One region of the Lysinibacillus sp. NPDC048646 genome, then DNA from elsewhere that is predicted to be linked to it. Evidence: riboswitches for the same ligand, from Rfam matches in the RefSeq annotation. Region 1 holds a riboswitch; each other region holds the start of a gene.
The links. A riboswitch is a leader RNA that binds a small molecule or an ion and turns the genes downstream of it on or off. The one in region 1 is predicted to bind S-adenosylmethionine.

Region 1 (8,098 bases):
AACAATCGATCCATCTGTTTTTATTGCCGACTATGCGACCGTTACCGGCGACGTTACGATAGGTGCTGAAACGACAATTTGGTTTAATACTGTTATTCGAGGCGATGTATCTCCTACGATTATTGGTAAACGCGTAAGTATACAAGACCTTTGTTGCTTACATCAAAGTCCAAAATACCCGTTAATTATCGAAGATGAAGTAACAGTTGGTCACCAAGTCACTTTACATAGCTGTACGATTCGAAAAAATGCCTTGATAGGGATGGGCTCAATTATTTTAGATGGGGCAGAGATCGGAGAGGGTGCATTTATTGGTGCTGGCAGTCTTGTACCTCCAGGCAAAGTCATTCCTCCTAATAGCTTAGCATTAGGACGTCCAGCAAAAGTTGTACGTGAATTAAATGCTGAAGACAAAGAAGATATGGAACGTATCGTTCGCGAATACGCAGAAAAAGGGCAGTATTACAAATCCTTGCAAAAATGAATTCTAATGAAAAAGAAGGGGTCTAAGAAATATTCTTAGTCCCCTTTCCTTTTAAGAAAGTATACCTTTATGAAAACATATCTATGCTTTTTTGAAAAGCGACTTATAGACTAGCTTTCTCTTTTAATGCGTCAGCCTTGTCAGTATTTTCCCAAGGCACGTTTAAGTCTGTACGACCAAAGTGACCATAGGCTGCAGTTTGTTTATAGATAGGGCGACGTAAATCAAGCATTTTAATGATACCAGCTGGACGTAAATCGAATAGCTCACGAACCCATTCTACGATGTCGCTTTCTTTTACTTTGCCTGTCCCAAACGTGTCTACTGCGATGGATACAGGCTGTGCTACACCAATGGCATAGGCAAGCTGTACTTCAACACGTTCTGCTAAGCCGGCTGCAACAATGTTTTTTGCTACGTAACGTGCTGCATATGCTGCTGAACGATCCACTTTTGTAGCGTCCTTACCAGAAAATGCACCACCACCATGACGAGCATAACCACCGTATGTATCGACGATAATTTTACGACCAGTAAGACCTGCATCACCTTTTGGTCCACCGATTACGAAACGGCCTGTTGGGTTGATGAAATATTTCGTATTAGCATCTAGTAATTCACTCGGAACAACTGGTGCAATTACTGATTCTTTTAAATCTGCTTGAATTTGTTCAAGTGTTGCTTCTTCATCATGCTGAGTTGAAATAACAATTGTATCCACACGAACAGGAACATTATTTTCATCATATTCAATCGTCACTTGTGTTTTACCGTCCGGACGTAAATATGCTAATTCACCTGATTTACGTACTTCTGTTAAACGACGAGACAATTTATGCGCTAAACTTATTGGTAACGGCATAAGTTCAGGCGTTTCGTTACAAGCGTACCCGAACATTAGCCCTTGGTCACCTGCTCCAATGGCTTCGATATCTGCATCTGTCATAGTACCTTCACGTGCTTCTAATGCTTGGTCAACACCTAGCGCTATATCAGGTGACTGCTCACCAATCGCCACTAGTACAGCTAGGTTTTCAGCATCAAAACCATATTTCCCACGTGTATAGCCAATTTCAGCGACAGTATCGCGGACAATGCCTTTAATATCTACATAAGTAGAAGTAGTAATTTCCCCTGCTACTAATACTAAGCCTGTTGTTACAGTTGTTTCACACGCTACACGTGCATTTGGGTCTTCTGCTAAAATGGCATCTAAAATGGCATCCGAAATCTGATCACAAATTTTATCTGGATGTCCTTCTGTTACACTCTCTGATGTAAACAGTCGACGGTTTGTCATTTGGTTTCCCTCCTATTACTCTTACAAATAGTATTTGCGAAATTAATACGGTACTCATTACCCACATGTCAAGTTCGCCCCTAAAGGGTTGAACTCCAAGCCGTTGTTGCTGTCGTTTCACTTTCGCACAAAAAAACAGTTGTTGCTGTCGTTTCACTTTCGCACAAAAAAACAGTTGTTGCTTTTAACACGAGGATTTCGAAAGATCCGTCATTATAATAAGGAAAGAAGTGCATATACTTACCTTTACATTCATTTTTACAAATAAAAAAATCCTTTTCTCACGTGTACTATACATGAGGAAAGGAATAATGACTTCGTAACCTTTCACTCTTATCGTTCAAGGGTTTTCCCCTTGCATCAGGTTGGCACCAACGCATGTCGTGAAATAGTTCATGCAGGTTGCCGGGTTTCACAGGGCCTGACCCTCCACCAGCTCGGGATAAGAGTATCCGTTCAATTTCTCATCTTACGTAAAAGGTAGAACGTTGTCAATCGTTTTATGTCGTTTTCTTGAAAAGTAATAAAATCACAAAAATAATTTCTGAATTAGTATAGATTATTTAAGCAATTGTGTTATACTATTTTTGAAATTAAGAAAAACTCCCTCGAACACAAGGGAATACTATAAAAAAGGATGGTATTTAATCGATGAATTCAGTAGAAATTGCAAACGAACTGAAGGAATTATTAAGCGGCGGGAACATTAACGTTCAACTTTCAGTACCACAATTAGTTGAAAAAGCTACATCTCGTGGTGAAGCAATGTTAACAGTAGATGGCGCAGTGCGTGCAGAAACTGGTAAATACACTGGTCGTTCACCTAAAGATAAATATATGGTAGAAGAAGCAGATACAAAAGATAAAATTGACTGGGGAAAAGTAAACCGACCAATTTCGTCTGAAGTATTTGACAATTTATATGTAAAAGTTGTCAAGTATTTAAAAGAACGTGACGAATTATTCGTATTCAAAGGATTTGCTGGTGCTGACAAAGACTCACAACTTGGCATCCAAGTAATTAATGAATACGCATGGCACAATCTTTTCGGTCATCAATTATTTATCCGTCCAACAAAAGAAGAATTAGCTTCTCATGTTGCTGACTTCACAGTTATCTCAGCTCCTAACTTCAAAGCAGATCCTGCAGTCGATGGTACAGCTTCTGAAACTTTCATCATTGTATCTCTTGAAAAGAAAATCATCCTTATCGGTGGTACTGAGTATGCTGGTGAAATGAAAAAATCTATTTTCGGTATTATGAACTACTTATTACCAGAACAAGGTATCCTTTCAATGCACTGTTCAGCAAACGTTGGTGAAGCTGGCGATGTAGCATTATTCTTCGGCTTATCTGGCACTGGTAAAACAACATTATCAGCTGATGCTGACCGCAAATTAATCGGTGACGATGAACATGGTTGGTCTGATAACGGCGTATTCAACATCGAAGGCGGTTGCTATGCAAAAACAATCAACCTTTCTGCTGAAAATGAACCAGAAATCTACAATGCTATTCGCTTCGGTTCTGTTTTAGAAAACGTAGCAGTTGACCCAGAGACTCGCGTATGTAACTATGATGACGGTTCTTTAACAGAAAATACTCGTGTTGCTTATCCAATCCAATACATCGAAAATATTGTTGATCCGTCTGTTGCAGGTCATCCAAAAACAATCGTCTTCTTAACAGCTGATGCATTTGGTGTATTACCTCCAATCAGTAAATTAACAAAAGAACAAGCAATGTATCACTTCTTAAGCGGTTTCACTTCAAAACTTGCTGGTACAGAACGTGGTGTAACAGAGCCAGAACCAGTATTCTCTACATGTTTCGGTTCTCCATTCCTTCCACTTCCAGCAACTGTGTATGCTGAAATGCTAGGTCAAAAAATTGATGAGCACGGTGCACAAGTATTCCTAGTAAATACTGGTTGGACTGGAGGCGAATACGGCACTGGTAGTCGTATGAAGCTTTCTTACACGCGTACAATGGTACATGCTGCAATCGATGGGAAATTAAACAACATAGAAACAATTCAAGATGCTGTATTCGGTTTACACATCCCAACAGCTGTTGAAGGTGTACCAACAGAAGTGCTTAACCCACGCGATGCATGGGCTGATAAAGCTGCTTATGATAAAAAAGCTGCTGAACTTGCTGGTCTATTCAACGACAACTTCAAGAAATTTTCAAACGTATCTGAAGCCATCACAAAACTTGGTGGGCCATTAAAATAAGTTAGACGCCAAGAGGAGACGAATACATTCGTCTCCTCTTTTTCCTTTATAATGATCTCACAAAATCATAAATAGCCTGATTCATATCTGGCTGTTTATCGCCTACCATGGAGTAATGATTGCTCGATGTTACAAACGTTTGAATATTTTTTGTATAGTTCACTGTATCTTGAAATAGCGGTTCTGCAAACAATGCAGGTAATGGGCCAATTGCACCGGTCGCCATCACTAAAAGCACAGGACTCGCAACTTTTGCTGCTATTGCCTTCGGATCATAATCTGCAAAACCTTGCAAATCCTCATTTATATTTTGGACATGCATTCTACTCTTCCAAATACCATCTATCTCGACAACCTCGTACAACACCGCTTGCTCAATCTCTTCAGACCATGTGATACCTAACATTGTATATAATTGCTGCATTTCTTGTAAGTACTGGTCCTTAAACAAATACGTTTTGTGCAGTCTACCAAGTGAGGGCTGTAGTATTGCACTAAGTGCAGGGTCAATTTTACATGCCCCATCTAAGTAAATTACTCCTTTCACATGTGGATGCTCACTAGCAATAATCGATGTGATAAATGCACCCATTGAATGTCCGATAAGTATCGGCTCGTTGATTGCTAGCTTTTCTAGTAATATGGATACATCTTTAGCATGTTGTAATACAGAACTCGTTTCTGATGGGTCACTTTCCCCTCGCCCTGCCAAATCCACAGATACCGTTTTAAAGTCTGCTTTTAACAACTGAACTAAATGATAAAAATTATGCTGATGTCCAGTTAAGCCGTGTAAAAATACAATGGTATTGTCTCCTTGCCCATCAAGTGTAACCGCCAAATCTCTTCCACCAACATCCACAAGTAATTGCTCCATTCCTTCACCCCTTCTAATAATAGAAAATTCTAACAAATTAATGATAGCACGAGAGAAAGCTAAATAAAAAGCGGAAGTACAAAATCTTTCTTTTACTATCACTGAACATAATTAAAGGCAGTCTCAAAAGACGATTTTCTTCGCTTCAACGGCTACCTTATCTTGGTTATATAATTCTTTTTTCTTTCGCACCTTTCAGCCACATTGGAAACTCATCAAGTAATTGCTCATATAAGCGTTCATCAGTTATCGTTTCCATACTATCTAGATGAAAGAAATTGGCGTTATCAATGAAGCGCCCCTCCATCGAATCTAGTTTACGTAAAACATCAAAGTTCGAATCCCCTATACCTACAAACTGCCAAAATAGCGGTTTAGTAGATGATTCTACAATGAAGCGTTTTATCCCATTCTTACATCCACCATCATTAATAAAAACAATAAATGCAGGATCTTGACTTGGCTCTTCATTCACATATTTTTTTATAACATCTTCCATAACAAGTGGCTCATCATTTCGCCCAAATTTATGTACACCTACATTATTTAGAATTTCACGCTCAACATATCCAACAAAATCTTTTTCTGTTACTGCTGGTAATCTTGAAAATTCATTATCATATACCCAGACATCCAATGCCCCGTCATCATCAAACTGACTCGCGACTGCAAGTACTCGTTCTACAGCTTCTTGAACGACTCCCTGACGATAAAGCTTACGCATAGAATCTGAAATGTCTAGTACTATTCCAACACGTGCTACAACTCCCTTTAAATTCTTTTTCTCTAATACGAGCTTAGCAGTTTGCTTTTTCAAATTAATGGAACTCACTTCACAACACCTCCAATAGTAAATATATTACAATTGAATTATATATCATTCCTATAAATTTGGAAATACACATTAATTTTCTACAAAAGAGGGGACTGTCCCAAAAGTCCTTCAAACAATAACAATCGTTTCCTATATGGCAAAAACCCGCTTCGCATTCCGCGGGCAAGGCACGAGCCACATCAGGGCAACAGTTTTTTTTGTGCGAAAGCGAAGCGTCAGCAACAGGTTTTTTTTGTGCGAAAGCGAAGCGTCAGCAACAGGTTGTTTTTTGTGCGAAAGCGAAGCGTCAGCAAGATAAATTGTCAAGGAGGACGTGACAATTTTAGCCTTCGTTCCCCATAATCTTCCTGTTGGGTCTCTGCCCTAGCTTTTCCAAAGAAGTCTACGACGATTTTTACTTTTTGGACAGCCCCCATACTATTTATTGTACCTTCATCCAATTACATAGCATTCGTACTACTAATCGATTCACCTCAGAAGGGAAAAAGTGTGTAAATTTTTCATAGTACCATGTCTCATAAATTTTTTGAGCGTCCTTTAAATAAAATTCTAGTTGTCTTGCATGTTCAATATCAACATTTTCATCGCGTAGTCCATGAATAATGAGGACAGGTGCTGTAATATGTTCGACCTCAAATAACGGGGTCCTTGCATCGTAAGCTTCAGGAGCACGATTCGGGGTGCCTCCTACAACACGCTTCATCATACGTCGCATATCTGTACGCTCCCAATATGTTGCGGTTGCATCAGAAACACCTGCCCATGTGACCACAGAAGTAATATCCTTTCGTAAAATGGCTGTCCAAAGTGCCATAATCCCACCACGTGAAAACCCAAATACATGGATATTATCATTACAAAATCGTTTTAATACATCTACACCATAAACGGCATCGAAACGATCTTGACCCGCAAATTCATCGCGACCTTCGCCACCTCTATTACCGCGATAATATGGCGCAAAGACGATAAATCCTTGTGCAGCAAACTGTGCCACTCGCGCTGGTCTGACCATGCCTATGTTTTGCATGCCACCTCGTAAATATAAAAAGCCATCATATGTACCACTTGCTTTTGGTTCAGCTAATAAGCCCTTCACTCGTAACCCCTGTGACATATATGTAATTTCAGTTAAACGAATAGCAGGATTGGGTGAAGGATAGGCACGTTTTCCCACTATTTCACCATTTGTTGTCATAACGCTTCACTTCCTCTAGCATTTTCTGCATGCCCTCATCCTTCATATGAAAGCTTAAGTTTGGATGGTTTGCAAATTCTTCATCGGTCAGCCACATCATACCTGATGTTTCTAAATCAAAGTCAATTTCCTCTTGACCTGCAAATCGTGCAGTGAAGACTGTTTTACAAAATAATATTTCATCATGAACAGCATATTCCGCAAACCATGTTAGATTTTTCACGTGTACACCTGTCTCCTCAAATACTTCACGTACGGCTGCTTCTTCTAATGTTTCGCCTGGTTCTAACTTCCCACCTGGAATTTCCACGCCACGACGTTTATGAATCGTACATAGCCACTTATTATCATGTTTTAAAAAGACGAGCACATGTTTAGGCTCCACCTTAAACTCACCTCTTGTAAAGCTTAAATCTACTTTGTGGCCATTCAAATCTATAAAAGAGAACACTGTTGTCAACTCCTAAATTTTTAATGTCTTTCTATATTATTCAATGCATCTATAATTTCATACACTGTGTCGAATCTTACTAAAAAGTTGTGACATTCTTCATTTGTGATGTTATAAAATCTCTGTTCTGTTTCTACTTAAATAAGAAGGAATCTCCCTCACGTTTGACATACCATAGAAGCACTTACGTTGCTCAATGAGGAACGTTCTTGTAAGGCGCATCTCCTTACTTTTAGTATCCCCTGAACTCACACCCTTGTTCAATTATTCATTTTACAGCCTATACAATTACTATCGATGAGGGATACATTTATTTTACTATAGTGTAATGATGTAACAACAATCAACCGATAAGATTTTGACAACCCACTCGCCAATTCAATTGAAAAAAGCGTGCTTCAAAACCTTTGAAGTCACGCTCAACTTAGCTATATTACTTGTTGACCATCAAAATAAACAGATGGATTTTTTACTACACACCCTACTATATCGCTGATAATTTAATTAAGCGTAATTTTGAGGCAAGTGCACCTTTACAAAAGCTCGTAACCGATATTACTTACTTGCCGTATGGTCAGAAACAATTGAATCTTTCAAGTATTCAAGACCTATATAATGGGGAGATTATCGCCTATTCGATCGGTGATTGCCAAGATACTGATTTTGTGTTGGATACCTTATCCCAACTAGGTACTTTACCCGAGGGATGTACCCT
Region 2 (8,098 bases), on a different contig from region 1:
AGTAATTATGGACAAGCACAATTAGATATGTCATCAAATGTTATTATAAATTTGCCAATTTAGGATATATTTAATTTTGGCAAAAACAAAAGCTGCCCGTTATAATTTAAAGGGCAGCTTTTACATTTATTATTACTTTATATTTATTTAGAACAACCCTAGCGCATGTCCGTCGCTATCCACATCCATACGTAATGCAGCTGGCTGTTTTGGTAAGCCAGGCATTGTCATAATATCACCAGTTAGACATACTAAGAATCCTGCCCCTAGCTTTGGAATAACTTCGCGAATCGTTACCGTGAAGCCTTCTGGACGCCCGAGTAAAGACGGTTGGTCGGATAAAGAATATTGCGTTTTTGCCATACAAATCGGTATCACATCCCAGCCGAACTTTTCGATTTGAGCAATTTGTTTTTTCGCTTGGTCGGTAAAGTTAACGTCTTTGCCGCCATACACTTTTTGCACAATGGTACGTACTTTTTCCTCGATAGGTTCCGTTACTTCATATAAAGGTGAGAAGTTGTTTTCTTCTTGCAGTACAGCAAGCACCTGCTCCGCTAACTGAAGTCCACCTTTGCCGCCCTCTTCCCAGATATTGGTACGTGCAATACGTACATGATTCACTTTACACCAGTTCAGAACTGCCTCTAATTCTGCTTCTGTGTCCGTAATAAAGCGATTTAGCGCGATAATCGGTTCAACACCAAATGTGCGAATCGTCTCGACGTGTTTGGCTAAATTTTCGATCCCTTGTAACAGGGCTTCCACATTTTCGCCTACAAGTGATGTTTTCGCTACACCACCATGCATTTTTAACGCACGAATCGTTGCTACAAGCACTACGGCACTTGGTTTGAAGCCTGCTTTACGCGCTTTAATGTTCATGAACTTTTCAGCACCTAAATCCGAACCGAAGCCTGCTTCCGTTACAACGATATCGGCTAATTTACGTGCCGTTTGTGTCGCCATAATCGAGTTACAGCCGTGCGCAATATTGGCAAATGGACCACCATGAATAATGGCAGGTGTGCCTTCTAATGTTTGCACTAAGTTTGGTTTGAAAGCATCTTTTAATAGCAGCGTTAATGCGCCTTCTACCTGTAGGTCACGGACAAATACCGGCTCACGCTCAAATGTATAGCCGATGACGATGCTTGCAAAACGCTCGCGTAAATCTTCAATGCTTGTTGCTAAACAGAACACTGCCATAATTTCAGAAGCAACCGTAATGTCAAAGCCGTCCTCACGTGGCATGCCTTGGACAGGACCACCAAGACCAACGACTACTTTTCTTAGGGCTCGGTCATTTAAGTCCATCACACGTTTCCAAATAATACGACGTGGATCGATGTTTAAGACATTGCCTTGGTGGATATGATTATCAATAAATGCCGATAAAGCGTTATTGGCTGTTGTAATGGCGTGAAGGTCGCCAGTGAAGTGCAAATTGATATCTTCCATTGGTACAACCTGCGCGTAACCACCACCTGTGGCACCGCCTTTAACACCCATCACTGGCCCAAGAGATGGCTCACGCAATGCGACAAAAACGTTGTTATTTAATTGATGAAGGGCATCTGCAAGTCCGACTGTTACCGTCGATTTCCCTTCACCAGCTGGAGTTGGGCTAATTGCTGTTACTAATACGACCTTTGCATCCTCACCATGTGCTGTGATTTTTAATGGATCGATCTTCGCTTTATAGCGACCGTATTGTTCTAGTGCATCCTCTGGAATCCCTGCAGCTTTCGCAATTTCTGTAATAGGTTTCATAACCGCTTGACTAGCGATTTCTAGATCTGATAATGGTTGATTTTTCGTTGTCATTTGGCATCCTACTTTCTCTGTTGTTCAACTCCATTATAGACTTTATTGTGAAATAAAACATAACTAGTTATGCAACATTTCGACAATCAATTGACATCGCCAAGCAATTCAGGTATGTTCTAAGAGAAAATGCAATTATCTCATCTATCAATTATGCTGAGACTTAGTTGATATAGTTTTACATTCAAGCGCACTGGAGGCGAATGCTTATGCAGCAAGGAATCGTAAAGTGGTTCAATAATGAAAAAGGTTATGGCTTTATTGAATGTGACGATGGAGAAGATGTATTTGTACATTTTACGGGGATCCAAGAGGAAGGCTTCCGTACACTTGAAGAGAATCAAAAGGTTTCATTTGAAGTAGTGGAAGGCAATCGCGGCCCACAGGCATCAAATGTTGTGAAATTATAAGCGTGACAGGAGCTGTTCCCTAAAAGAACAGCTCCTTTTTGTTCTAAGTATGAAAATAGTTTAAGTACTTCTAGCGGCGATTTTCGTACTCTTACCGGCGTTTTCCGCTCTTCTAGCGGCGATTCCCTCACTTCTATCAGCGATACTCGCACTCCTATCAGCGATTCTCGCATTCCTATCAGCGATTCCTTCACTTCTATCAGCGATACTCGTTCAACATACTATTATGGATTGATCCAATAAAAAGCGGCTGGGAAGATTAAGGTTTCCTTTGTTCGTTCGTTATCTTTTAACGTTACCCCAAACGCACCTTCACTTTTACGGCCCAGCATCATTTTAGTGGCCTCTGCCTCTTCATAAAAGTTTAAACGCATATTCGGCAACTGTAAGGATATACATGGTGGTTGTATTTCGGGCTCGGGCAATTGTAATATTTCCTGCCATCGTTGCACCGTAGCTTTGGCATCTTGTACATAAATTTCCACGGACTCCATCGTAATAGGCTGTGCCGTTTTGATCGCGCCACTAGCCTCTAATTGCGCATAACGCTCTTCATCGCTATCTGCCCATTCGATTAAAAATGGAAAATCAATGGCTTGCTCCGGCACACCAAAGTGTAAAAGCTTCCATTTCACAACCGAGCCATCTGGCCGTGTTCGGCTACAAGCATCAGGTCCGTAAACTTCAAGTCCCAGCGTACGTAAACGAGTTGCCTCTTCTTCAATATTTGTGGACCGCAAAGCAATGCGTGAAAATCCGTAATGCTCATTATTCCCCTTAAACGTATGATGTAATGTATAAGGGTACTTCGCAGCCTCCTCAAATAGCGCTCGATCATACACAGCAATTTGCTCAATATATGTTAAGCCAAAATAACTTAGCGTATTATACGTTCCCCACATCGTGTGCTGACCACCATTCACTGTATGGATATTGCGCTTATTTAAGAAATCTTTTATATTCTCTGGTGACTGGACTTGATGAATTAAATGGTCGAAAACTAAAGTCATGATTGTGCCCCCTTTCATTCTTTTATTATATACTTTACCTGTTAGTTTTATTGGTTTAAAATAATAATAATAATTTTCTAATAGTTAAGGAGTTTTTACAGATTATGAAAACTGTATTTTACAAAGCCATCCAAGGTAGACGTTCCCCTTTTGGCTTATCGAAATCTTCGCCTATTTCCGATGAACGGTTACAAGAAGTCATTGAATTAGCGCTAAAAATTGCCCCTTGCGCATTAATTCACAAACGGGTCGCAACGTCGTGTTATGAAAGGAGCAGCTTGATACATTTTGGCAGCTCGCTTTAAATAATGCGCTAGAACAAACTGCTGTTGAGCGTATTGCATCAACAACTGCACGTTTTCATGGTTTTGCTGCAGGCTATGGAACCGTCTTATTCTTCGAAGATTATGAGGTCCCGGACAGTTACCAAGAGAAATTCCCGAAGTTAAAAGATCAATTTCCGATTTGGGCGCAGCAAGGTGCAGGTATGCTTCAATATGTAATTTGGACAGTACTAGAGCAAGAGTGATATGGTGCTAGCTTACAACACTATTACCCAGAATTGTCGGAAGAATTGCGTGCAGCTTGGCATATCGAATACACTGGCAGCTCATTGCTCAAATGCCATTTGGTGAGTCAACCGCCGAACCACGCGAAAAAGATATTGTGCCCGTGGAACAACATCTTTTTATCATAAAGTGAAACTTCAATCAGTGGGGGTTTTCCTCATCCCCACTGATTATTAGTTGAACCAATCGGGCTTTTACGGGCGGTTGATCTCCCACTTATATTTTTTGCTTCACTTAAATCTTGAAGTGGGAGTCATACGGCCCGTTTATGCGGGATAAAATAACAAGAGGTGATTGACATGACTGACAAAGTAACAGCATTTAAACAAGCTTTAGGCAATTACCCAACAGGCGTCACAGTTGTTACAGCTTATAATGACGCGAACGAACCAATTGGCTTAACGGTCAATTCCTTTACATCTGTTTCTATTGAACCATTGCTCATCTTATGGTCACTCGATAAAAGATCACAACTTCATGCGCCATTTTTAGCAGCTCCCAAATTTGCTGTCAATATTTTAGCGAGCGATCAAGCACATTTATGTACATTATTTTCGAGTAAAATTCCTGACCGTTTTGCCCAAACAACTTGGTCAACTTCCGGACATGGTTTACCGATTTTACATGATACATTATCCACATTACAATGCGAAACATTTAAGCAAGTCGATGCAGGTGACCATACAATATTCATTGGGCATGTCTTGGAAATTGATAATGCGCAAAAAGAACCACTGCTCTATCATCGTCGGCATTTAGGTCAAATTCCTACAAGTTTTTACGATTAACCTACCCCTTTATCGTAATATGCTAAGAAAAATAAGTGACTTCACTATTCATTTTACGCAGACCATTGGCTTTCGTGCAAAAAACATGCGTATAGGTCACTTCTATTTCTATTCGGAAGAGAGTTATCTCAAGTTCACACTTTGAGGTAACTCCTTTTTTTGTTGAATCAACCCACTTTCATTCATATAGCAGGAAGTTCTATCGCACAACGAGAATTCTATTGTTTGAGGAGGAATTATCTTACACAAGGAAAGGAATGTAGACAATAACAATGTTGCCCTTTAAAAAAATGCTCATCCTCATCTTAGTGGTCTTTATGACCGCCAGTTGCGCAGGTATAGAAAGACAAATAATAATCGTGGAAAAACAGTATGAAACTGGTATGTATGAGGACTTTCAGGAAATTACCAATCGAAAAAAAGTAAATGTAGTAAAAAAGATACTTCATAATGCGAAATGGCAACAGATGAAAGTAGATATGGCCAGAGAGGCTGACTATCAATTCATTTTTCAATTTGTCGATCCGAATATCCAAACAAAGGCGATCCTCTACTCCATTTGGATAAGTCCAGACAAAGACACATTAGAAGTTGTAGCAGGTGACAATCAATATGTACACCTCAACAACGAAGATTCTCAAAAGCTATTCGAAGCCCTAACAGACACGAATCTTGCCGATATCAATTAAAAAACGTCCATTTCACCATGGACGTCCCTCTCGGAATTAAGAGCTTTAAAAGTCCACTGTCCCGTATTAAATCTCGCTCATTTTTAGCATTCCCCCCTGCTTGATCTCGCGTAACGGCTGTTTCCTTAAATTTTTCCGCAAGCGAAATTGCGATTTCTTCAATACTTTTAACTACTTTTGTCGTCATTATTATTCCTCCTGTTTTTACTATGTACAATTATATTTCAAGCGTTGCTGGGTCAACCAAACACGAATATTGCGGAATACTATTATTGTCACAATCATGACAATGACACCTTTCACGAGATTGAATGGTAAAATCCCTAGAACAATCATATCTTTTAAGGCATCGCCCTTCACAGGTTCCATTCCTAAAAACAAGGTGTACATCGGTAGGAAAAGCACATAATTCAGGAGACTCATACCAACTGCCATCGAAACTGTACCTGCAAGCAAACCAATGACAAGCCCCTTACCACGCTGAATTTTTGAATAGCAGAAATACACTGGGATGATGAATAACACGCCTGTTGTAAAGTTGGCTAAATGCCCTACCGGTACACCCGTCATGCTTCCTGACAATAACCAATCCAACATATTTTTTAATAGCTCCACTAAAATCCCCGCAACTGGCCCCATCGTCATTGCTGCTAATAAGGCTGGCACATCACTAAAATCTACCTGTAGGAAACTGGGAAACGGTGGTAATGGAAAATTAAATAACATCAGTACAATAGATATACTACTCAGTACACCAATATTCATGAAATATCTTAATTTCAAAATGCTCACTCCTTTTTAAATCACTGCTAATTAAGAAACACTTCGATCAGATGGGTATTTTTTATACCTACGGATCGTACGTTGAACCAATCGGGCTTTTACAGTCAGTTCGGCGCCCGTCTTACTGACCGTTCATGCGGGTAAAAAAAAGACCACACATAAGCAAAGGGATGATCCCTGCTTATGATGTGGCCTCCAGATTTCTAGTCAGCTGCGTTTATTCGCTATTTTTTTTGTGGAAATCTTTGCTTTTCAAGTCGATTAATTTGCACAATAACACCATCTTGAATGGTGATATGCACCTCGCCAAATTGTAGATTTTGAATAGCATTGGCAATCACTTCTAATTTCTTGTCATCAACCTTTGCTGTTTGAGACATTCGATACACCCCTTCTTTTTCATACTTTTTTGTACAAAAGAGGTCAACGCATCATGATGATTCGATGGACCCCCTTATCTCTTAGAAAACTCTGCTGGATTTGGCACCGATTCATATCGGTTGCCGAGGCTTCATTGGGCCAAGTCCCTCCACCTCTCTTGATAAGGTATTACGTTTCACTTGGAAATAATTCTATAATTCTGAAAACCTATTGTCAATATAAATGTTACAAAACCTAGACGATTACTATGAAATTAAGTAAAATGGTTCATTTTGTAAAAAATATCCGTTCGCTTATAGTCAAAATTAAGCGAACGGATGTTTTTTTACTTTAGAGGGATACAGGAGAGAAAAAGCTATTCGAATCTAAACCCGCCTCGTTTATTAGTCGTTAATCTAAAAAAATCCTGCTTCGTTCGTTCGCTCAATAAGAAAAGCTGCCTTTGATTTCGGCAGCTGTGTCTTAAACTCTTACCTCCGTTCGTTAAATAATCATCTAGCTGGAACTGGCATATATTTTGTGAAATAAGCACCTAAAATCAACAAAATTACCGTAATAGACCAATTCAATAGTCCCATAAAGTCAAACCAATAAGCGAGCAGATTTGTTACAGCAATTAAATATAAACAAATTGTCGTTAAAGTACTTTTAATCCCTGTGATACCCGCTTTTTTTCTTTTTTGAACCACAACCGATATTGAAAAAATAAGTGCAATTATTAGTATAGTAGATAAAATAATCTGTACCAATTTACATTCCCCCTTCGTAGTAATCGTAAGATTTTAATTCTTTCTAAATATTCGTTGCGAAACTTATTAAGGTTCAATTCTTATTGCGTTAAACTGTTCTTATAAAACAATCGCACGCTGTTAGTTAAATAAGAAAAAAAACAGAAATTAATGAAGGTTTATATATTTCAGCGTAAAATTGTAGTCAAAAAAGCACCCGCTTATCTAGTGGGTGCGTGTTTCTTGCATTCAATTGGTGTATGTTAAAACAAAAAGCATTAAGAATCCACAAGTATAGAAATCATGTCCAATACATTGAAAAAAATGAGAACCTGTGGTAAATTTATATAGATATATGCTTAAAAATAATAATGTGCATTATATCCCTATTATAGATTATACAATATACTTTTTCGTTTGTCAATCCCAATTTTTTAAGGAGTGGTTGCTATGGATTCAGAATTTCAGCAGGAGCAAAAACGAGTGGACAGTGTAATAGAGACGATAACGCAGCAAATCAGCAAATTAGAGGAAGAAACTTCTCGGCGTCGGAACGAACTGGTTAATATACGTAAACACTTTTGGGATGAAGTCAAGGTGAATGTTGATACCTTTGACGATTATCTCGAGACCATCATCGGTTTGAGACAAGAGGCTCAAGCACTATCAGTAAGCCAAAGCACCCATAAACATGCATCCAAGAGATTGTCCACGCTGCGCCGTATGCAGAAGGCTCCCTACTTCGGTCGAATTGATTTCATCGAGGAAGGAAATTCAACTCAGGAACAATTCTATATTGGCATCTCCTCACTTATGGATGAAAGTGGAGATGATTTCCTTATCTACGACTGGAGAGCACCGGTCTCAAGTGTCTACTATGATTACCAGCCCGGCCCTGCTCAGTATGCAACAC
Region 3 (8,098 bases), on a different contig from region 1:
TGGTACAGAATATGTACGTTCAACTAATTGAAATGTACCATATTTCAAATAATACTCTGTTGCTGGTAGTGAAATATGACTTGTACCATATGCTTGATAGGTCTCAAAAACCTCTTTCACTGCATAGCTTTTCTCTTCAGTACTCACAATTTCCTTAAAAGCAGTATGCCCAAAAGTTTGATGCCATTTTTTTTCAACTATCGACAGTAAGCTTTGAATGGAGATATTGTTCACAAACTCATGACTTTCATTTAATTCGTAAATAAAATAAGACGCGACGTTATGTGCACTATAAACATTTCCCATTTCAAACACTCCTTTTTCGATTTTTTTTGGATGAGAGTAGCAGCTGGCTATGCGACTACTCTCTTATCTTGCTATATATTCAAAAGTGGGGGAGCACTTATGAAAACAATTTTATTTTTTCATTTTCCATCACTGCATCGACTACCTTTAAAATCAATAGGATGTGTGTTTCTTGCAGAGCCTATGACCTATACGCTCTAACAATGAACAACTATCGAATGAGATCAGATGTTATTGTAAATGAATTCACTGTCGTTCTTGGTTGGTAGCCTTCGAACCTTTAACTTAATCCCTAGTATACAACATGGCTTTAAGTATGTCAATAATGCTTATAAAATTACTAGGTATTATTTATTGAAAAATTCAGACAAACAACCGAATGGGGTTTTTACTTCATGTAGCAACGTTTCACGTATTGCCAAATGAGGCTTTTCAAATGAGAAAATACGTAAACATTACAACACGCAAGCATCTTTATCTGAACGATTATTTTTACTAAGGATTACGCTTCTACTTCTTGTTGAGCTGCAGTTACTTGTGCAATCGCTTGTTCTAAATCGGTGATGATGTCTTCTACTGCTTCTAAGCCAATAGATAAGCGAACGAGCGACTCGGTTACTCCAGTCTGTATTAATTCTTCAGCAGATAACTGCTGGTGTGTAGTAGATGCTGGATGAATAATTAATGATTTAGCATCCCCTACGTTTGCTACGTGTGAGAATAATTTCACACTGTCAATTAGTTTACGACCTGCTTCACGTCCACCTTTAATGCCAAATGTAAGCACAGAACCAAAGCCATTTTTCAAGTATTTTTTGGCTAACTCATGGGTAGCGAAATCCTCTAAACCATTGTAATTTACATATTCCACAGATGGGTGGTTACGTAAATATTCAGCCACAGCTAATGCATTTTCGTTGTGTTTAGGGATACGCAAATGAAGCGTTTCTAAACCTTGTAATAAGTTAAATGCTGCATCAGCACTTAAAGTTGGTCCGAAATCCCGCAATAATTGCACACGCAGTTTTGTGGCAAACGCTGCTGCTGCTGTATCGATACCGTAACGTATACCGTGGTAGGAAGCATCCGGCTCTGTAAAGCCAGGGAATCTTCCTTGTGTCCAGTCAAATTTCCCTGCATCTACAACAACACCACCTAAAGTCGTTCCGTGACCGCCGATCCATTTTGTTGCTGAGTGAACGACAATATCTGCACCAAAATCAATTGGAGTAGAGCCATATGGAGAAGCAAATGTACTATCGATAATTAGTGGTAAGCCATTTTCATGTGCGATGTTAGCTACTGTTTCTACATCTAGTACTTTTAAACTTGGATTGCCGTAACCTTCAGCAAATATGGCTTTTGTTTTTTCGTTAATGGCTGAACGGAAATTCTCTGGGTTCGTCTCATCTACAAAAATAGTTTTAATACCGTAGTTTGGTAATGTATTTGCTAGTAAGTTATATGTGCCTCCGTATAAAGAACTTGCTGCTACGATTTCATCGCCTGCACCCGCAAGATTTAAAATTGAAAATGCGATAGCCGCTGCACCTGATGAAAGTGCTACTGCTGCTGTCCCACCTTCTAATAAAGCAACGCGTTTTTCAAAAACGTCTACAGTTGGGTTGGTAATACGTGTATAAATATTGCCCGCTTCTTCTAGAGCGAAAAGACGTTGCGCATGAGCAGTGTCTTTAAATACGAAAGCTGTTGAACGGTATACTGGCACTGTACGAGAGCCTGTGACTGGATCGGGCTCTTGGCCTCCGTGTAATAGTAATGTCTCTGGTCTAAAATTAGTCATTATTGTTCCTCCTAAAATGGTTATTTTTTTACGATGGTACCGGAGATGAGGAGGATTTTCTGTAGAAAACAAAAACCCTCTTCAGTTAAGAAGAGGGTTGCGGTTGCAAGTTTTCCTCCCCTTATCTGCCAGATCCAAGTAAGAATCTGTAGGAATTAGCACCTTAGCAAGTAAGTTACTTGCTGGTTGCCGGGCATCATAGGGCCTATCCCTCCGCCGCTCTTGATAAGAGTATGTGATTCAATTTCCATCGTTGTTACACAGTATAAACATAGACTTTTTTTCTGTCAACACTAAAATTTCATTTTTTCTGAAACTTCTGTCTGCTCCTTTACGTAATATGAACGCATACAATACTTTAAAATATATTTATTGAGAGGAGTATTTTTATGGTAAAAGCCTTGATAATTTGTCTTATCGTTGGCTATCTAATTGGCTGTTTTCACGGCTCAAAAGTAGCGCAATTTTTATCGGGGGTAGATTTAAAAAAGGCTGGGCATGGCAATCCAGGTGCCTCAAATGCAACTCTTTCGCTCGGTTGGAAATACGGTATATTAGTGGCACTAATTGATATTGGTAAAGGCGTTGCCGCCATTATTGGTGTACATCTATATTTAGCTAATACTTCGCATTTAACGGACGTACAAATTTGGCTCTTAACGTATACAATTGCTGCTGGTGTAATTTTAGGGCATAATTTCCCCTTTCATATGGGCTTCAATGGAGGTAAAGGAACCGCTTCGATTATAGGAATTTTGCTTGCTGTCGATTGGAAAATCGGACTAGTTGCACTCATATTATTTGTCATTTTATCATTTGCCACTAACTATTTAATCGTCGGTGTCCTTGAATTTTATGTAGTATTTTGTACAGCTACTTACTTATGGATTCCAGGAATAGGTCCAACAATAATTGCACTTCTACTTTTTGGCATAGCACTTGTCTTACATATTGAAAATATTAAACGATTACTCCAAGGTACCGAACCTAAAGTAACTTCTGCTTTTAAGAAAAAGAAATAATATGATTTTGGATATTATTGTATTTTTTGTGACCATCCATTCTCTCGTTATAACTTAATATTGCTGTAAACAGAGATTTTTTTACATTCTTTTACTTTTTACAATAAATAGACAAAATTACTTTCTTAAAAAAACATTTTACTTACCGATGTTATAGGAAACTATCGTCATATTTATCGTTAGAAAGGATGAATTAATATGTCTTCTCTCGAGAAAACAGCACCTAAACGCAATTTAAAACCATTATGGATTGGCCTAGCTTTCGCGGCACTAATTATTATTACATTTTTACCAAGTAGTGGAGACCTACCTGTAGCTGGCCAACGCGCTCTAGCGATTTTAGCTTTTGCTGTCATCCTTTGGGTAACCGAGGCCGTATCGTATCCTGTCAGTTCTGCCATGATTATCGCACTTGTGACAGTTATGCTAGGTCTGGCCCCCTCAATGGAGGATCCCACAACAGATTTAGGTACATCAGGCGCGCTAAAAATGGCATTAAGTGGATTTAGTAACTCTGCGGTTGCACTAGTAGCCGCAGCACTTTTCTTAGCAGCAGCCATGCAAATCACAAATTTACATAAACGGCTTGCTTTATGGATTTTATCGCTAGTTGGCACAAAAACGAAAGCGATTGTCTTCGGTGCTATTTTAGTATCCATAGTACTAGCTTTCTTCGTACCCTCTGCTACAGCACGTGCTGGTGCAGTTGTACCAATTCTACTTGGCATGGTTGCCGCATTTGGCTTACCACGTGATAGTCGTCTAGCTGCTTTACTCGTTATCACATCTGTCCAAGCAGTTTCGATTTGGAATATCGGTATTAAAACAGCAGCTGCACAAAATATGGTTGCTTTAAACTTTATCAAAGAACAGTTTGGTGTAGATATTTCTTGGGGAGCTTGGTTACTATACGCCGCACCATTCTCAATCATCATGTCGGTGGCTCTATTCTTCATCATGATTACTTTAATTAAACCTGAGACAAGCAATATAGCGGGCGGTAAAGATGTAATTAAAAAGCAACTTGCAGATTTGGGTCCATTAAAAGCACCTGAAATTCGTTTAATCATAACATCGATAGTACTTTTATTTTTCTGGGCAACTGAGGACAAACTTCACCCATTCGATACGACAACTGTCACAATTGTTGCGATAGCGATTCTATTAATGCCAAAGATCGGTGTTTATACGTGGAAAGAAGTTGAGCCGCATATTCCTTGGGGGACAATTATCGTCTTTGCCGTTGGGATTATGTTGGGGACAGTACTACTAAATACAGAAGGTGCGACGTGGTTATCAGATACTGTCTTCGGATCACTAGGTCTTGATTCTATGCCAATTCTAGCAACAATCGCGATTGTTACCCTTTTCAATATCCTTATTCATCTGGGCTTTGCCAGTGCTACAAGCCTAGCTTCCGCACTGATTCCGGTGTTCATTGTATTAGCTTCAACATTAACAGTAAATGTTGATCAAGTCGGTTTCGTATTAGTCCAACAGTTTGTCATTAGCTTCGGATTCTTATTACCGATTAGCGCACCCCAAAACATGCTTGCCTATGGTACCGGAGCCTTTACAACTAAAGATTTCTTAAAATCGGGTATTCCCTTAACGATTATCGGGTACCTCCTAGTCCTTTTATTCACAGCAACATATTGGAAATGGATTGGATTGTTATAACAAAAAGAAAAGCCTTGAGAGACAATTTCGTCTTCCTCAAGGCTTTTTGCCTATATTTTTATTTAGCAAATGATGGATCTTTCATCGTGCCGTTCTTTGCCAAGTTCACGTGCCAAGATAATGCTTTTTCTAAATCATGTGGTGTATGGTGACTGCCTGTTGCTTCAATCGCTGCATTGAAGTACGCCCATAATTGTTCACGGTATTCAGGGTGAGCACAGTTATCAATAATGCGCCCAACGCGCTCTTTTGGTGCAAGACCACGTAAATCTGCTACACCTTGTTCTGTTACGATAACATCAACATCGTGCTCCGTATGGTCAACATGCGACACCATTGGCACGATACTTGAAATTTTACCGCCTTTAGCGTACGATTTCGTCACAAAAATACCCAAACGTGCATTACGTGCAAAATCACCTGAACCACCAATACCGTTCATCATTTTTGTACCGGATACATGTGTAGAGTTTACATTTCCATAAATATCTAATTCAAGTGCTGTATTAACAGATATTAACCCGAGTCGACGAATAATCTCAGGCTGATTTGAAATTTCCTGCGGACGTAATACTAATTTGTCTGCATATTTTTCAAAATTATCATATACACGGTTTCCTACTTCTGCGGATAGGGTAATAGAAGTAGCAGATGCAAAACTTATTTTACCTGCATCCATTAAGTCAAATACTGCATCCTGTAGTACTTCTGAATACACTTCTAAGTTTTCAAATTCTGAATCTTTGAATCCTAGTAATACAGCATTCGCTACTGAACCGACTCCAGATTGTAATGGGCGTAAACTCGTTGTTAAACGACCTACTTTAATTTCTTCGCGAAGGAAATTCAATAGATGATTTGCCATAGTATCTGTTTCCTCATCGGCCGGGACAATTGTCGATGGTGCATCTAAAATATCTGAAATAACAATACCTTTAACTTTATCTAAATCTAGTGGAATACCAATGGTACCAAGGCGATCCGATGCATTTTGCAAAGCAATCGGTGAACGTTTACCTTGTGGACCTGGTACGTAAATATCATGGATACCTTCTAATGCATCAAGCTGTGCTACGTTTAACTCAATGATTACTTGGTCAGCTTCTTGCACAAAAATTGGAGAGTTACCAACTGAAGTTGTTGGAATTAGTAAGCCGTCTTCTGTAATAGCAGCCGCTTCGATAATGGCAAAATCGATTGGACCAATGATGCCTTGGCGTACTAATTCAGCATTATGTGACAAATGTGCGTCGACATATGTGATGTCACCGCTGTTGATTTTATTACGAATACCAGAATCTGATTGGAAAGGACCACGCTTGCGAATAACCCCAGCTTCTGCTAAGTATTGGTCAACTTCTGGTCCAAGTGATGCACCTGTGTATACATCTACCTTGAAGCTCTCTGTTTTTGCTTTCTCTACTAGTGCAAGCGGTACCACTTTTACGTCACCAGCACGTGTAAATCCACTCATTCCAAGTACCATACCATCCTTAATCCAAGAGGCTGCTTCTTCTGCTGTTACAACTTTACTGCGCAACTGTTCATTACGAAGTTTTTTCGCTAACTTTTCTTCCATTTTCTATTCCTCCATCCCACTCGTATTTACTTCAACTAGATTATTTGCCCCCAGTTTTTTTGGTACACCCCACCAATTTCTTCAGGCATAAATCGAATAATCTGTCGCATACATAATTTTACACTAAGCAGAATATTTAAGCTATATCTAACAAAATATTTTACTTTAAGAGATTTTTTAGTCAAAAAACAAATTATTTAAAGATAGTTTCTTATGCATTTTAAGTGATTGCCTATATGGAATTTATTCGATTTTACAAGAAAAGCGTGATATGCTTTTAGTATATACATAAAGGAAAAAAGGAGAAATTATGATGGTTAAACAATTATTACGTAATCATTCTTCAGTTCGCATTTACGATGGGAATCCTATATCAAAAGAAATTGTTGAAGATTTAATTGCTACAGCTCAAATGGCTGCAACATCACATTTTGTACAAGCATATAGTGTTATTTGGATAACAGATGAAGAGAAAAAGGGTAAATTAGGTTTACTGTCCGGTAATCCACGCCAATACGAAACATCCGGTGGTGCCTTTGTCTTTTGCGTAGATTTCAAACGTCTACAAACGGCGGGTAAATTAGAAGATGTTGAAATCGTCGCGGATTCAGCCGAAAACGTGCTTGTTGGCGTAGCAGATGTATCCTTATTCGCACAAAATTTCGTTATTGCAGCAGAATCTATGGGATATGGCATTTGCTATATTGGTGGGGTACGTAATAAGCCCGAGGAAATAAGCGAACTATTTAATCTGCCAGATTTCGTTTTCCCACTGTTTGGCTTAACGATTGGTGTTCCTGCTCGCCGCAATGAAGTAAAACCCCGTTTACCAGTGGCAGCAGTACTTCATGAAAATGAATATAATTCAGAAAAATATGCAGAACTTTTACCAGCTTATAACGAAACATTGGAAGCTTATTATAATAGTCGATCCTCAAATCGTAAAATTGATAATTGGACTAAGCAGATGGCTGACTTCTTAATTGAACAACGTCGCCCATTCATTAATGATTTCCTTGCAAAAAAAGGTTTTACTTGGAAATAACAATTCAACTAGGTAGGGTTACTATTGTATGATATTAACCTTACCTTTTTATATTATTAAAAAAGTCACTGTCGAAAATAGTACATTTATCTTGTTAGATTTGTTTAATGATGGTTCAGATTAAACAAAAAGACTCTTTTCTTTCCCAACAATTCCATTACTATTAATAGAAGGAGCTCTATATCGAAAGGAGTTTGTTCAAATGTCCTATGTCAATAAACACCTTGCTCGTACCTTAGAACAACAGCATAAGAGAAGTGTAAAAGGTTTATTTATAAAAATTCAAGACTTAAATAATGAATGTACGCTATTAAGAAAGCGACTTGAACCCCATATTGACATCTCTACTTATAATGATGCCGTTGCTTATGTCGATCAATTCGTGTCTCATACATCCATTGTCAATTTGAAATTCATCACGAATACACAAAATCTAGAGGTTGTTGTATTACATGCCCTCTTATTAGAACATATTTTACAAAACGAAACAGCTCATACTTTTGACTACGAAAAACAATTGCTTCAAGGCTGTATTCAAGAAATTTTAGCATTGAATGATCACGCCTCAACACTTTTTACCAACCACAATGAAAAGATGCTTCATTACATTCATTCTCAAACTGTATAAAAAAGACGATCATTGCAACTAACTTCATTGCGCT
Region 4 (8,098 bases), on a different contig from region 1:
TGGATGAAAGGAGTCCACCTATGCTAAATGGACTTATTATTTTATGTGCCTATCTCATTGGCTCTATACCTTCTGGGTTATGGGTTGGCAAAATTTTTTATAAAACAGATATCCGTGAACATGGTAGCGGTAACTTAGGTGCTACCAATACTTTCCGTATTTTAGGAAAAAAAGCCGGTCTAGTCGTCACAATAATGGATGTTTTAAAAGGAACAGCGGCCGTATTATTAGTGACACTACCTGTGTTTTCTGACGTGTCAATTCACTCATTAATACTTGGCATTGTAGCAGTTATGGGTCACATGTTCCCTATCTTTGCAAGTTTCCGTGGAGGAAAAGCCGTTGCTACCTCTGCAGGCGTATTACTTGGTTATTCTTGGCCACTCTTTATCTTACTATTCATTACATTCTTTTTAACGTTAAAGTTAACGAAGATCGTGAGCTTAACATCGATGATTGCCGCTCTCGTAGCACTTATTTATTCAATCGCCTATTATTTCGTTACAGGTGATTTTGCGTTAAGTATTTTAGTAGCGTTTTTATTTAGCTTTATCGTTTATCGCCACCGAGCAAATATTTCTCGTATCAAAAATGGTACTGAACCGAAAGTGAAATGGCTCTAACGAAGAAAGGGGTACAGCATGAATATCACATTAACAGACGATGCTCTACAATGGTTTAAACGTGAGATGGAAGTTGAAACAGGTGATACAATTCGTTTTTACGCAAGATATGGTGGTTCAAGCCCATTTCATGAAGGCTTTTCCCTTGGCATGACACGTGAGGAGCCAATAGAAGTAGGTATACAATCGGTAATAGATGGCATTACCTACTACATTGAAGAAAAAGATTTATGGTTCTTTCATGAACACAACCTATATGTAGATATTGATTCCACAATGGATGAATTAAAGTACGAATATACAAAATAAAACAGTGTTTCCTTTCAGAAATTGAAGGGAAACACTGTTTTATTTTGTTCAGCTAATAATTATTGTTTCGTTTAATTTCCAAACTTGTTTATCTCTTATTAAATTTGTATATCCTCTTATTAATCATAATGCTTACATGGAGGAGGAATAAAAATGCCTAATTCAGAGAATAACAACACCTCCCAACCAATTTCAACAAAGAGCCCACTTTTTACTTCTCTTTTAGAAAATATTCAAACTGTAAAAACAACACTTGGTAATAGTGATGACATTATTGTCCGAGAAATCACGATAGGCAAAACGGTGAAACAGACTATAGCACTTATCTATATAGATGGATTATCCGATACTACTGCTATTACTGACTTTATCATGGAAACGCTTATGCTGGAATTAGATGATATTCCTGAAATTCAAATAGGAACAATCAACCAATATTTAAAGGAAAATTGTTTAACAATTTGTGATGTAAAAGATATTTCAAACTTTACTACATTTTACAGTTCTGTACTGAATGGTGAAACAGTTATATTATTTGATGGTTTAGCCACAGGTATCTCAGCAAGTACAAAAGGTGCAAAAGATAGAGCCATTGCCGAACCTTCTACAGAATCTGTTATCAGAGGTCCTAGAGAAGCCTTTACAGAAACACTACGCACAAATACAGCACTAATTCGTCGTAAAATTAAAAGCCCTAATCTTTGGATCAAAACAAAGATTATTGGAGAAGTAACGCAAACGGACGTTTCGATCATGTATATAAATGGCATTGTAAATGACAAAATTGTTGAGGAGGTTCTCTCCCGCTTAGATCGTATCGACATTGATGGAATATTGGAGAGTGGGTATATTGAGGATTTTATTCAGGACTCTAAATTTTCAATGTTTCCAACAGTCTATAATTCTGAACGCCCTGATGTGATTGCAGGAGAATTATTAGAAGGAAAAGTTGCAATTTTAGTGGATGGCACACCTTTTGTGCTCATTGTGCCCGCTTTATTTACATCTTTTTTACAATCTGCCGAAGATTACTATCAACATTGGATCATTAGTTCACTTATTCGCTTATTAAGGTTTTTCGGTATAAGCCTTGCATTAGTAGCACCTTCACTCTATGTGGCGATTACTACCTTTCATCAGGAAATGTTACCAACACCCATGTTGATTAGCATCGCTTCTCAGCGGGAAGGCGTTCCTTTTCCTGCGGTAGTTGAGGCACTCATAATGGAAATTGCCTTTGAAATATTAAGAGAAGCGGGTCTTCGAATGCCTCGAACCATTGGACCAGCAGTATCAATTGTAGGGACTTTGGTTATTGGTCAGGCCGCTGTTGAAGCGGGCATTGTATCTGCCGTAATGGTCATTATAGTCGCATTAACAGCTATTTGTAGTTTTTTATTTCCTGCTTATGGCTTGTCTAACACAGTCCGTGTCTTACGTTTTCCACTCATGATTTTAGCGGCGATGTTTGGTTTATTTGGGGTAATGTTTGGCGTTATGATAATTATCCTTCACCTATGTAGTTTACGATCCTTCGGGGTTCCTTATATGAGTCCTTTTGGGCCTTTAATTCTTAAAGATCAAAAAGATGCTATGGTATTGTTTCCACGCAGTTCTTTATTAACGCGACCTCGGTTAGTCAGTAAAACGAATACGACGCGAGGACAAAAATTTGTTGCTCATAAAAAAAGGAATTAGATTAACCTGCAAATGAGGAAGTCAATATGTCAAAAATAAAGTCCATATTTTTACTTGTCATTGTTACTTTATTATTAAGCGCTTGCTGGAGTAAACGTGAATTGAATGAATTAGCAATTGTCGTTGCTTTAGGGGTCGATAAAGTAGACGATGAATATGAAATCTCTATACAGGTGGTGGATCCTAGTGAGATTTCAACAAAACACCCTTCAAGTGGTCGATCGCCTGTTGTTACCTATCATGCCAAAGGAAAAACCTCTTTTGAAGCGATTCGAAAAATGACAACCTTAACAGCCAGAAAGGCCTATTTTGCTCATCTGCAGGTTGTCGTATTAGGAGAAGAATTAGCTGCTGACGGCATAAATGATACATTAGATTTTATCGCACGAGACCATGAATTCAGAAATGATTTTGATGTGATCGTATCTCATAATTCAACTGCAAAAGAAGTGTTAAATGTACTAACCCCTATAGAAAAAATACCTGCAAATAAATTGCTAAATTCAATTAAAGTCTCACAAAAAGCTTGGGGTTCTACATTATCTGTTAGTATAGATGAATTAGTAAATACGCTAAACAGTAATAAAAAAAGCGCAGTTTTATCGACAATCGAAATAGATGGAGATACGAAATTAGGTATTGATCAGACCAATGTCCAACGCATTAAGACGCCCGTAGTCTTGAATTTTGTAGGTTTAGCAGTATTTAAAAAAGATAAATTAGTGGGCATTTTAACTGAAGATGAAAGCAGAAGTTTTAATTTTTTGAATGGAAAAATTAAAAGTACAGTTGAAATTATTGCTTGCCCTGAGCAAGGAAAATTAACAACAGAAATTACAAAATCAACAACAAAAGTTAAAGGACAATTTAAAAATGACACACCACAAATTAATGTTCAAATTGATGTAGAGCAAAATGTGGGCGAAGTTGAATGTGATATAAATCTAACTGAAAACAAAACGATTCAATACATTAATAAAAAAACTGCCGAGTTGATTGAGGAGCGCATCAAAAAAACCCTGGTGACGATTCAAAAAAATTATCAGTTAGACATATTAGGATTTGCCGATGTACTTTATCGAAAAGATGCTAAAAAATGGAGAGATATTCAAGGAGATTGGTCGACAATATTTCCAGAATTAGCAGTAAACGTTGAAGTTCGCGTTACTACACAAGGGTTAGGGACTATGCAAAATTCTTTATTACACAAAGCAAAGGAGTAATAATCGATGTTTATAACGCTAGCTATATTAATTATTGCTGCACTGATTGCGTATTTTGTCATCCCCCCTTTAAAGAAAAAACGCGAAACTAAAACCATTGTGGTATTTTCAATTTTTTTAGTTGTCGGAACTGCGTTAAATATTGCACTTGGATTAAATATTAATGTGCCGAGTCCATTAGACTTGATTTCTCTTATTTTTAAACCAATCAGAGAATTAATCATCACGCTGTTCCAATAAATATTGCAACAGGAAGGGTAGTTGTTTATGGAAAAAGAGATAATCAGTTCGAGACAGTTTACAATCATTACCCTCCTCTATTCAATTGGCACAGCTATCCTAATTATTCCAGCAAGTATTGCAAAAGACGTGAAGCAAGATGCGTGGATCGTAGCAACTGTAGGCGTGCTACTAAGCTTATTACTAATAAAACTTTTCGTTTCTTTAGGAAAAAAGACACCAAATTTAACCTTTGTGGAGGCTAATGAAAAAATATTAGGGAAATTCATTGGTAAATTTACATCCATTGGATTTATCATACTTACCTTTTTTTCTGCAGGTGAATTATTATATTTCATTGGAAATTTCATGAAAACTGAAGTCATGCCGGAGACACCGACCACGTCATTTGCACTTTTATTCAGTTTAATTATCATTTTTGCTACATACTTGGGGATTGAAGTCTTTGCACGTTCAGCTGAAATACTGTTTCCCTTGTTTATGTTTATTTTTATAGTATTTGTTGTTTGTATTTCTCCAGAAATTAAAATTGAAAATATACAACCTGTATTTGAAGCTTCTTCGAAATCAATAATCCTTAGTGTTTTTTCATTTATGAGTATTTTTTCGTTTCCGATGGTCGTGTTATTAATGATTTTTCCCTCTATGGTCAATGTGCAAAAATCAGCTCAAAAGGGATTTTACATAGGCATGATTGTTGGAGGAATAGTATTAATTATTATTATTGCTCTCTCTATACTTGTACTTGGTGCAACAAATACATCTCAACGTGCCTTTCCAAGTTACGCATTGGCTCAAAGGATATCCATAGGGAATTTTTTACAAAGAATCGAGATTATTATGGCTTTTATGTGGATTACCTCCATTTATATCAGAACATTTATATATTTTTATGCATCTGTAATTGGCATTGCCCAAATACTGAAAATCAAAGATTATCGACCGCTAATTTTACCACTTGGTATGATTTTCATTGTACTTTCTCAAATTGTACATCCAAATATCGTTCACTCTAATAATTACAATAAGGAAATCTGGCCACTTTTTTCAGCAGTGTTCGCAATACTCTTACCAATACTCTTACTTTTTGTCGCTAAATTAAGAAAAATTAAAGGTCAAGAAACTGAAAGTCAATCGAAAAGTGAAAATTTATCATAAATTGCCTCCACAATTGTGTACAGCTCTAATTCCCTGTTACAACATGCATGTTTCTGCTGTCATTGTAGTATTTGTTTATGCATTATAAAGGGCTAACAGAATAGCAATATGAAAAGCCCAATTCCTCAGTATTACAATTGAGAAATTAGGCTATTTTTTAGTATTCCGTTGCGTTTACTAACATCAAATATGAAATTCGATATGGTCTTCTGCAAAATCCCATTCATACGGTGTTTCTTGGTATACACAGTAGTTTAGCCAGTTTGAGAATAACAAATGCGTGTGCGCTCGCCATGTATTCATCGGTTCATTTGATGGGTTATCATTTGGAAAATAATTAACAGGTACTGCAATATCTAATCCTTTAGCTACGTCACGACTATATTCGTCTGCTAGAGTTGTGGCATCATATTCAAGATGTCCTGTAATCATAATATTTTTATTATCTTTTGATTGGACTATAAAGACGCCCGCTTCTTCTGAATACGATAGTAAGCGTAAATCTGGATGATTGCGCACTTCTTCAATTGATACGGAAGTATAACGTGAATGTGGCGCTGTAAATAAATCGCTAAATCCACGTACTAAGTCCACCGTTAAATCAGTAATCACATGCGAATATACACCCGAGCATTTTTCGGGTAATTCAAATTTACCGATACCGTAATGGTGATAGAGTGCAGCCTGGGCACCCCAACAGATGTGCATCACAGATGTCACGTTTTTCTTAGACCAATCCATTATTTCTGATATTTCTTGCCAATAATTCACATCTTCAAATGCCATTTTTTCAACAGGTGCTCCTGTAATAATCATGCCATCAAAACGACGGTGACGCACTTCTTGAAAGTTTGAATAGAATAACTGTAAATGTGATTTACTGACATTCTTTGACTCGTGGGTTGCGGTATTCAAAAACGTAATATTAACTTGCAAAGGTGTATTACCTAGTAAACGAAGTAATTGTAGCTCTGTTTTTTCTTTTTCTGGCATCAAATTAAAAATTAAAATGTTTAACGGACGAATTTGTTGTGTTTTTGCTCGGTCCTCTTCCATAACGAAGATTTTTTCCTCACGTAAATGTTCTCCAGCTGGTAAGTTTTTCGGAATATTAATTGGCATGTTACATTCCCCATTTCGTTTATTTTTTTCTCTTTATGTAAAAATCAAAAAATCCCCCTCATTCCATAAGAGAAAGAATGAGAAGGATTTTATCACGTCCACTCTTATCTCTCAAAGGAAAAATCCTTTGCTGGAAGTAGCACCTTTCTAACTAAGTTAGAGGTTGCTGAAGCGTCATAGGGCCAAATCCCTCAGCTTCTCTTGATAAGATTATTTAATTAAAGAGAATTGTATCATGAACAATTAAGAATTTCAATAATACATAGAATATTTCGTTTATAGGCATCTCTATCTTGTGAAAAATGTTCATTATTACAATTATTAGTGTATTATTACACTAAACAAGGTACTAGGTACTTTCTCTGCTGTTTTGATGCTTTTTTTCTTTAGCATGGCTCACGCTGATAGCGATTATTTGCACAATATATGCTTAAGATATTGTCCATATGTTTTAAGAACCGCAGTTTCTATGCTCGCTTTCAATACGGTAAGCAAAATTGACTATAGTAGCATTTTGGCTATACTTGTCATTTGCTTTATAGCGCCAGCTGCTTAATGTTTTCCCAGATACGTTAAATTTTTTGTGATTCTGCTCATACTATCATTACTCTATTGAGCAACACTCATTTTAGCTTTTTGGCATATGTGATAATTGATAATAGCTACCACGTATGAATTATGTTAAGATATACCTTATGTAACAGAGAGGAACGTGAATATTTTGATTAAAATTGAACTACCAAAACCAGATTTAGTAATTCGTCAGCGCGAACAAGTGTTAAAACCAGGTGATGTGGAAATCACGCCTTACCACGGATTTATCGACTTCCATAAAATTACACGTGAAAATGGCGGCATTTTCTTTTTCTACAATGAGAAAAACGAACTTTTATACGTAGGGAAAGCACGTAAAATTCGTCAACGTATAAAAAAACACTTTGAAGACAATGTGTCTCCTATGAAAAAATACCGCGATGAAATTTTTAAAATTGAAGTGTACGAAATTGAAGATCCAATGGAACGTGAAATTTACGAAACATATGCCATTAACACTTTCCGTGCAAAATACAACCTTGATAAAGTGTTTTTTGAATAAAAAAATTAGAGGCTGGGACAAAAGAGAAAAAGTGTTAGATTGACTGCTGTCGATCTAACACTTTTTTGCTGTAAGCGTTGATGTCTGCTACGGCGGACGCTTTCCGGGGGCGTGGCCTGAGCCTGTAGTCTCAGGCGTCACGCTAATCCCCCCAGGAGTCGCCGCCTTCTCTACCATCAACTAGTGCTCTCTTCTAAATTTTCCTTCATTTTAGATAGCAAAAATTTAATAACTCCTTTGCTCCTCTTTCTTAAAATTTAAAGTTTTGTCCCAGCCTCCCTTTCTACTATTACAGAGGTCACAGGCTTTCTTTGTACGGGAGGATTATTTTGTTAATAAGCCTTATTAAATAATGAATTGCTTTCATGTAATACTATTGATTATTACTAATGTCTGTATGTTCAATGATTTTCTTCTTCATTTTTTTTACTTCCGCTTGACTATGTAAATAAAATAACAGCCAAACCAGTACAAAAAGTAATACACTAAATAGCAGCAATAGTATTGTTATTTTTATCGAAAATGTTGGAATCCATTTTAAAGAAAAGGCAACAACTATAAAAGTAGCTATAGCTATAAAAAAATGACAAGCACTTTGTTGTAAGAATGTTAAACGTTCTGTTCTATAG

Region 2: linked by a shared signal. The riboswitch ahead of ACQKII_RS23110 (YezD family protein) and the one ahead of metK (methionine adenosyltransferase) in region 1 are both predicted to bind S-adenosylmethionine.
Region 3: linked by a shared signal. The riboswitch ahead of ACQKII_RS06745 (O-acetylhomoserine aminocarboxypropyltransferase/cysteine synthase family protein) and the one ahead of metK (methionine adenosyltransferase) in region 1 are both predicted to bind S-adenosylmethionine.
Region 4: linked by a shared signal. The riboswitch ahead of metA (homoserine O-acetyltransferase MetA) and the one ahead of metK (methionine adenosyltransferase) in region 1 are both predicted to bind S-adenosylmethionine.

The regions. Positions count from the first base shown of each region.
Region 1 covers NZ_JBNNLZ010000009.1:126,905-135,002, forward strand. The annotation lists gene ACQKII_RS12180 (gamma carbonic anhydrase family protein) at 1-484, shown strand, start outside; gene metK (methionine adenosyltransferase) at 588-1,784, opposite strand; SAM riboswitch class I at 2,115-2,233, opposite strand; gene pckA (phosphoenolpyruvate carboxykinase (ATP)) at 2,436-4,022, shown strand; gene ACQKII_RS12195 (alpha/beta fold hydrolase) at 4,069-4,899, opposite strand; gene ACQKII_RS12200 (vWA domain-containing protein) at 5,066-5,731, opposite strand; gene ACQKII_RS12205 (alpha/beta hydrolase family protein) at 6,156-6,932, opposite strand; gene ACQKII_RS12210 (NUDIX domain-containing protein) at 6,916-7,383, opposite strand; partial or broken gene ACQKII_RS12215 (IS3 family transposase) at 7,863-8,098, shown strand, end outside.
Region 2 covers NZ_JBNNLZ010000036.1:3,043-11,140, forward strand. The annotation lists gene ACQKII_RS23070 (helix-turn-helix domain-containing protein) at 1-25, shown strand, start outside; gene ACQKII_RS23075 (formate--tetrahydrofolate ligase) at 148-1,827, opposite strand; gene ACQKII_RS23080 (cold-shock protein) at 2,037-2,237, shown strand; gene ACQKII_RS23085 (VOC family protein) at 2,462-3,247, opposite strand; gene ACQKII_RS23090 (flavin reductase family protein) at 4,116-4,604, shown strand; gene ACQKII_RS23095 (hypothetical protein) at 4,877-5,293, shown strand; gene ACQKII_RS23100 (hypothetical protein) at 5,286-5,480, opposite strand; gene ACQKII_RS23105 (ECF transporter S component) at 5,501-6,058, opposite strand; gene ACQKII_RS23110 (YezD family protein) at 6,301-6,456, opposite strand; SAM riboswitch class I at 6,528-6,624, opposite strand; gene ACQKII_RS23115 (hypothetical protein) at 6,949-7,206, opposite strand; gene helD (RNA polymerase recycling motor HelD) at 7,636-8,098, shown strand, end outside.
Region 3 covers NZ_JBNNLZ010000004.1:35,187-43,284, reverse strand. The annotation lists gene ACQKII_RS06750 (hypothetical protein) at 1-306, opposite strand, end outside; gene ACQKII_RS06745 (O-acetylhomoserine aminocarboxypropyltransferase/cysteine synthase family protein) at 809-2,110, opposite strand; SAM riboswitch class I at 2,229-2,342, opposite strand; gene ACQKII_RS06740 (glycerol-3-phosphate acyltransferase) at 2,500-3,132, shown strand; gene ACQKII_RS06735 (DASS family sodium-coupled anion symporter) at 3,331-4,812, shown strand; gene ACQKII_RS06730 (succinate CoA transferase) at 4,871-6,391, opposite strand; gene chrR (class II chromate reductase ChrR) at 6,705-7,436, shown strand; gene ACQKII_RS06720 (hypothetical protein) at 7,639-8,064, shown strand.
Region 4 covers NZ_JBNNLZ010000025.1:36,080-44,177, reverse strand. The annotation lists gene plsY (glycerol-3-phosphate 1-O-acyltransferase PlsY) at 21-623, shown strand; gene ACQKII_RS20270 (HesB/YadR/YfhF family protein) at 642-932, shown strand; gene ACQKII_RS20265 (spore germination protein) at 1,086-2,630, shown strand; gene ACQKII_RS20260 (Ger(x)C family spore germination protein) at 2,657-3,853, shown strand; gene ACQKII_RS20255 (hypothetical protein) at 3,860-4,093, shown strand; gene ACQKII_RS20250 (GerAB/ArcD/ProY family transporter) at 4,121-5,251, shown strand; gene metA (homoserine O-acetyltransferase MetA) at 5,435-6,373, opposite strand; SAM riboswitch class I at 6,475-6,584, opposite strand; gene ACQKII_RS20240 (nucleotide excision repair endonuclease) at 7,095-7,469, shown strand; gene ACQKII_RS20235 (DUF3021 domain-containing protein) at 7,843-8,098, opposite strand, start outside.